Linked DNA regions of Gemmobacter sp. 24YEA27. Each later gene encodes a partner of the first gene's protein in a complex. Links are inferred from orthologs where the notes say so. Each region holds a gene or a part of one and is shown in the gene's direction. Other genes may lie near its edges. The genes, in order: tig and rpsG.

What was found.
Region 2: the proteins of tig (region 1) and rpsG are in contact, whole or in part, in a crystal structure (PDB 3GTY), measured with the Thermotoga maritima proteins. The link is inferred for Gemmobacter sp. 24YEA27 from one-to-one orthologs. Residues at the interface, in WP_004081061.1 of Thermotoga maritima: Glu122, Val124, Val129, Leu130, Tyr133, Glu188, Gly259, Ile262, Tyr263, Glu266, Ser270, Glu273, Gln274, Glu277, Arg308, Gln311, Ile312, Ser315, Tyr316, Glu325, Arg329, Arg336, Leu363, Phe366, Trp367, Arg373, Leu377, Arg381, Leu384, Glu387; in WP_004081843.1 of Thermotoga maritima: Lys34, Lys52, Lys55, Glu59, Arg62, Gln63, Glu66, Asn67, Lys69, Val71, Arg95, Ala109, Lys110, Lys111, Gly112, Arg113, Pro114, Glu117, Glu121, Ile124, Ala125, Tyr127, Asn128, Asn129, Thr130, Gly131, Lys135, Asp139, Arg142, Met143.

Annotation. Positions count from the first base shown.
Region 1 is NZ_JASJPW010000001.1:2,023,532-2,026,739, reverse strand. The notes cover bases 4-2,894. They hold tig (trigger factor), read left to right. Parts: upstream 4-727; coding sequence 728-2,062; downstream 2,063-2,894. Other genes in these bases: QNO18_RS10020 (DUF3445 domain-containing protein), read left to right, coding at 2,229-2,894; QNO18_RS10035 (Hint domain-containing protein), read right to left, coding at 4-336. Outside these bases: more of QNO18_RS10035, read right to left, coding at 1-3; more of QNO18_RS10020, read left to right, coding at 2,895-3,023; QNO18_RS10015 (hypothetical protein), read right to left, coding at 3,142-3,208. UniProt on the Bacillus subtilis protein: Involved in protein export. Acts as a chaperone by maintaining the newly synthesized protein in an open conformation. Functions as a peptidyl-prolyl cis-trans isomerase.
Region 2 is NZ_JASJPW010000001.1:1,583,797-1,586,838, forward strand. Bases 298-3,022 are described here. They hold rpsG (30S ribosomal protein S7), read left to right. Parts: upstream 298-1,287; coding sequence 1,288-1,758; downstream 1,759-3,022. Other genes in these bases: QNO18_RS07885 (DMT family transporter), read left to right, coding at 298-603; rpsL (30S ribosomal protein S12), read left to right, coding at 896-1,267. Also shown: more of QNO18_RS07885, read left to right, coding at 1-297.

The DNA of each region.
Region 1 (3,208 bases):
GATCATGGCGACCTCCTGACCATAGAGGGCCCGGGCGCGCCAGTCGCGCAGTATGATCTTCTGGCCCGGCGCAAGAAAGCAATCAGCTTCCGGGCGGTCATGACCAAGCGCCGAGGCGCTGACGCGGATCATACCGGCATCGCGCATCACCGAAACTTTGATTGATTTCAGAACCCTGACGCCCGATCTGGTGACAACACGGTCGCCCGGGGCGAGAAACTGGACCGGGAGATCGCCGTCAAGTGTGAGAACAGTGGTTCCAACCGTAAGACCGGACGCCGCGGTGACTTCGACAGCCGGAAGGTCAGTTTCGACGCTGAGAAGGCTTTCGATCATCATGGTCTCAATCCCTGATCTTCGCGCTATGTGACCCAGTTTCGCGCCGAACTATGGCAGGAATTGGTCAGGGCTGCGCTTATTTCCAGGCTTTTGCCCGCCGATGCACCGGTTTTGTGGCCGGAATGTCCGCTTTCCCGCAGTCTTGTCGCGATGATTTTCCGCTCGCATCCCAATCGGGCCTTTGCTAGAAGGGCGCGGATTTTCCGGGCATATGCGGGGGCCGGCCTGTCACATCAGGGTCTGGTCCCCGTTTCGTTATCCCGGAAGAACATGAGCGATGCGGGTGTGGCGGAATTGGCAGACGCACCGGATTTAGGTTCCGGCGCCTTACGGCGTGGGGGTTCAAGTCCCTCCACCCGCACCATTTGAGGATTGGGAAGGTAAACAGATGCAGGTCACCGAGACCCTGAAAGACGGCCTGAAGCGCGGCTATACCATCACGGTGACCGCAGCAGAGCTGGATGCGAAAGTGCAGGAAAAGCTGCTCGAAGCGCAGCCCGACATTGAAATCAAAGGCTTCCGCAAGGGCAAAGTGCCGCTGGCGATTCTGCGCAAGCAATTTGGCGACCGCCTGATGGGCGAAGCCATGCAGGATGCTGTCGATGGTGCCATGAAGGACCATTTCGAGGCAACCGGCGACCGCCCGGCGCTGCAGCCCGAGGTCAAGATGGCAGGCGGCGAAAGCTGGTCGCCCGAGAAGGACGTCGTGGTCGAGGTCGCCTATGAGACCCTGCCGGAGATCCCGGAACTCGACACCGCGAAAGTCGCACTGGAAAAGCTGGTCGTGAAGGCCGCTGAATCCGATGTGGACGAAGCGCTGAAGAACCTCGCCGACAATGCGAAAGATTTCGAAGCCCGCAAGAAAGGCTCGAAAGCCAAAGAGGGCGACCAGGTCGTGATCGATTTTGAAGGTTTCGTCGATGGCGAAGCGTTCGAAGGCGGCAAGGGCGAAGGCTATCCGCTGGTTCTGGGCTCGAACAGCTTCATCCCCGGTTTCGAGGATCAGCTGACCGGTGCCAAAGCCGGTGACGAGGTTGAGGTCAAAGTGACCTTCCCGGCCGAATATGGCGCAGCCCATCTCGCAGGCAAAGAAGCCCTCTTCAAATGCACCGTGCATGAGGTCAAGGCGCCGAAAGCCGCCGAGATCGATGATGAGCTGGCGAAGAAATTCGGCGCTGAAGATCTTGCAGGTCTGAAAACCCAGATCGGTGAGCGCCTCGAAGCCGAATATAAAGGTGCTTCGCGCGCCGTTCTGAAACGTGCGCTGCTGGACCAGCTGGATGGTCTCGTGTCGTTCGAGCTGCCGTCGAAACTGGTCGAGGCGGAAGCCAGCCAGATCGCGCATCAGCTCTGGCATGAAGAGCACCCGGAAGAGCATGGCCATAACCACGGCAATATCGAAGCGACCGACGAGCATAAGAAGCTCGCCGAGCGCCGCGTGCGTCTGGGTCTTCTGCTCGCGGAAATCGGCCGCAAGGCTGAGGTCACCGTGTCGGATGCCGAAATGACCCAGGCCGTGATCCAGACCGCCCGTCAGTATCCGGGCCAGGAGCGCGCCTATTTCGAATTCGTGCAGAAGAACCCGCAGATCCAGCAGCAGCTGCGCGCGCCGATCTTCGAAGACAAGGTTGTCGATCACATCGTCGGCCTCGCGAAAGTGACCGAGAAGGACGTCTCGAAAGACGACCTGCAAAAGGCGGTCGAAGCTCTGGACGAGCTCTGATCTTCCGGTCAGTGGTTAAAACGGGCCGCTCCTTCGGGGGCGGCCTTTTTCTTTGGCCGGAGGCCATGCCGGTTGCTGGTCCGGCTCTGACTTTGCTCTGGCCTTGCCCTGGCGCGGCCAGCCGGATTAGGGTCTCCGGCGATGCCCCTTTGAGACCGACGCGCCAGTGACAGCCGATCCCGCCATCCTGCAGACCCGCCTGCCCTTTTTGCCCTGGATGGATCCGCGCAGCAGCCGCCTGCCCGGCATCCAGCCCCTCACCGATGACAGCTGGATCGCCCGCGACGAGGCTTTCGCCGGCCAGATGGCGCGACGCGACGCGCTGATCTCTGATATCCCCGACCGTGTCCACGCGCTTTTGCCCGAGGCAGAACCAGCCGCGCGCGAGCTTTATGACATGGTGCTGGCGCGGCTTGGCCGTGATCCCGGCTACCGCTTTGCGCAGGACGGTGCCGTGATCACACGCCCCGATGGCGGCACGATCCGCCCCGATCCTGAGCAGCCGCTGCTGACGCTCGGGCGGCTGGTGCAGGAGGATCTCTGCATCTTAGAGACCGGCGAGGACAGCCATCGCCTGACCGGCGCGCTTTTGTGTTTCCCGGCGGGCTGGACGCTCTCGCAAAAGATCGGCCGTTCTCTTTTGCGCATCCATGAGCCGGTCGAGCCCTATGATGAGCGCCTTGCCCGTGGGGTGCAGCGGCTCTTTGATGCGATCCGGCCGGAGCAGCCGCTCTGGCGGATGAATTACCTGACCTATGACGATCCGGAGCTGCATCAGCCGCGCCCCGAAAGCCAGCCGCGACCGCGGCCACAAGAGCATCGCTATATCCGCTGCGAGAAACAGGCGCTGATCCGGCTGCCGGTCACCAGGGCGGTGGTCTTCGCGATTCACACCTGGCTGGTCCGGTCAGATACGGTGACGGCCGATGAACATGCGGCCTTGCTGGCGGCGGTGCATTGACCAGCGTCAGGCTCAGGCCCGGATCTGCCTCTTGAAATGGCAAGAAACACGCGGGCCCGGCACCTGAAGCTCCGGTGTCGGCGGACGGGCCCCTCGCCCCGCCCGCAAAGTCTGCGGATTATTCGCCGCTGCCGCGTGTCTCGCGCAGGTCTTCGCCCCTGAAATGGGCAAGCCCGGCACGGATC
Region 2 (3,042 bases), 440 kb from region 1 along the record:
TCTCTGATGCATATGCAGCTGGCCAATGTCACCGCCATCCTGCAATCAGTGCCGCTTGCTGCGACGGCTGCTGCCGCTGTGTTTCTGGGGGAAAAGGTCGGCTGGCGTCGCGCGCTTGCAGTGGCCATCGGCTTCATCGGGGTGCTGATCGTGATCCGTCCCGGCGAGAACGGGCTGGACCCCTGGGCGTTTCTGGTGCTTCTGTCGGTGGCCTGCGTGGTCTGCCGCGATCTGATCACCCGGCAGATCAGCCGCGCTGTACCGGCGGCGCTGGTCGGGCTTGGCGCGGCGATCATGGTCCTGACGCTGAGCGTCGTCTGGTCGGTCTTTGTGCCATGGGAGCCAGTGACCCTGCGCCATCTGCTGCTGGCGCTTGTCGGCGGGTTCTTCATGACGATGGCATTCGTCTCGCTGGTGGGCGCATTGCAGTCCGGAGATGTCGGCATGACGGCGCCCCTGCGGTATAGCCAGCTCTTATGGGCGACGCTGCTCGGCTGGCTGGTCTTTGACCATCTGCCCGATATTGTGACCCTTGCAGGGGCGGCGCTGATCGTGGCCTCCGGGGTCTTCACCATCCTGCGTGAGGCCCGGCGCAGGGGGTGAATCCTGCCCGGTTCCTGTGGCCCGGGCACCTGTGCCACGGGCGGGGGCGCAGTTGACACCAGGGGCGATTCCACCTATAGCCCGCTCACCCTTGCGGGGCTGCCATGTGCCGCCAGGGTCAGAGCGTCCTGAAATTCAGGGCCGGACCCCGTCCGATCCTCTGCAGAAATACCCGCGTCATCCACCTTATCGGCGGATGAATGCGGTTTTTGTGTTTTGCGATTCGCGCAATGCACTCGAGAAGCGGCGCACCATAAGGCATAGGGTGCGAGTATCGAAACGAGGAACGTGAATGCCGACGATTCAACAGCTTATCCGGAAACCCCGGGAAGATAAGCCGAGCAAGTCCAAGTCCCAGCACCTGGAATCCTGCCCGCAAAAGCGTGGGGTTTGTACCCGCGTTTACACCACGACCCCGAAGAAGCCTAACTCCGCTATGCGGAAAGTGGCCAAGGTTCGTCTGACGAACGGCTTCGAGGTGATCTCCTACATCCCCGGCGAAAAGCACAACCTGCAAGAGCACAGCGTTGTTCTGATCCGCGGCGGCCGCGTCAAAGACCTTCCGGGTGTCCGTTACCACATCCTCCGGGGTGTTCTGGATACCCAGGGCGTCAAAGACCGTCGTCAGCGTCGTTCGAAGTACGGCGCCAAGCGTCCGAAGTGATCCAGGAGAGGTAGAGAGACATGTCCCGTCGTCACGCCGCAGAGAAGCGCGAAATTCTCCCGGACGCCAAATATGGCGACCGCGTTCTGACCAAATTCATGAACAACCTGATGCTGGATGGCAAAAAGTCGGTCGCCGAGTCGATCGTCTATGGTGCCCTGACTCGCGTCGAAGGCCGCCTGAAGCGTTCGCCGATCGAAGCCTTCCACGAAGCGCTCGACAATGTGAAGCCTTCGGTCGAAGTCCGGTCGCGCCGCGTTGGTGGTGCAACCTACCAGGTTCCGGTCGAAGTCCGCACCGAGCGCCGTGAAGCGCTCGCGATCCGCTGGCTGATCATCGCTGCGCGTAAGCGCAACGAGAACACCATGGAAGAGCGTCTGGCAGCTGAGCTGTCCGATGCCGTCAATGGCCGCGGCACTGCCGTGAAAAAGCGCGAAGACACCCACAAGATGGCCGACGCGAACAAAGCGTTCAGCCATTACCGCTGGTAAGGGGGCCAAATGGCACGCGACTATCCGCTTAATCTCTATCGTAACTTCGGCATCATGGCCCACATCGATGCCGGCAAGACGACCACGACCGAGCGTATTCTTTTCTATACCGGCAAGAACCACAAAATGGGCGAGACGCACGATGGCGCCTCGACCATGGACTGGATGGAGCAGGAGCAGGAGCGGGGGATCACCATCACCTCGGCTGCCACCACCACCTTCTGGGAAAAGACCTACGACGGCACCGCTCCGACCTCGCCGAAGCACCGCTTCAACATCATCGACACCCCGGCCACGTTGACTTCACCATTGAAGTTGAACGTTCGCTGGCGGTTCTTGATGGCGCGGTCTGCCTTCTCGACGGTAACGCCGGTGTGGAACCGCAAACCGAAACGGTGTGGCGTCAGGCCGACCGTTACGGCGTTCCGCGCATCGTGTTCGTCAACAAGATGGACAAGATCGGCGCAGACTTCCAGAAGTGCCTCGACATGATCAAGGACCGCACCGGCGCTACGACCGCGCCGATCGCGTTCCCGATTGGTGCCGAAGATCATCTGGAAGGCATCGTTGACCTCGTCACGATGGAAGAATGGGTCTGGGAAGGCGACGATGTCGGCGCATCCTGGGCGCACCGTCCGATCCGTGACGACCTGAAAAAAGAAGCCGAGACCCGTCGCGCGACCCTCGTCGAGCTCGCCGTCGAGCAGGACGATGCTGCGATGGAAGCTTACCTCGAAGGCAAAGAGCCTTCGCAGGACGAGCTGCGCGCGCTGATCCGCAAGGGCACCCTAGCGATGGCATTCGTGCCGGTTCTGGGCGGTTCTGCGTTTAAAAACAAAGGCGTGCAGGCTCTCCTGAACGCTGTTGTCGATTATCTGCCTTCGCCGCTGGACGTGAAACCCTATATGGGCTTCGCACCGGGCGACGAGACCGAGACCCGCAACATCCAGCGCGTTGCAGACGATGCCCAGCCCTTCTCGGGTCTGGCGTTCAAGATCATGAACGACCCCTTCGTCGGCTCGCTGACCTTCACCCGTCTCTATTCGGGCGTGATGAAAAAAGGCGACAGCCTGCTCAATTCGACCAAAGGCCGCAAAGAGCGCGTTGGCCGGATGATGATGATGCACGCCATCGAGCGTGAGGAAATCACCGAAGCCTTCGCCGGCGACATCATCGCGCTTGGCGGTCTGAAAGAGACCACCACCGGTGACACGCTTTGCGATCCGGCAAACCCGGTCGTTCTGGAAACCATGACCTTCCCGGTCCCGGTTATCGAGATCGCCG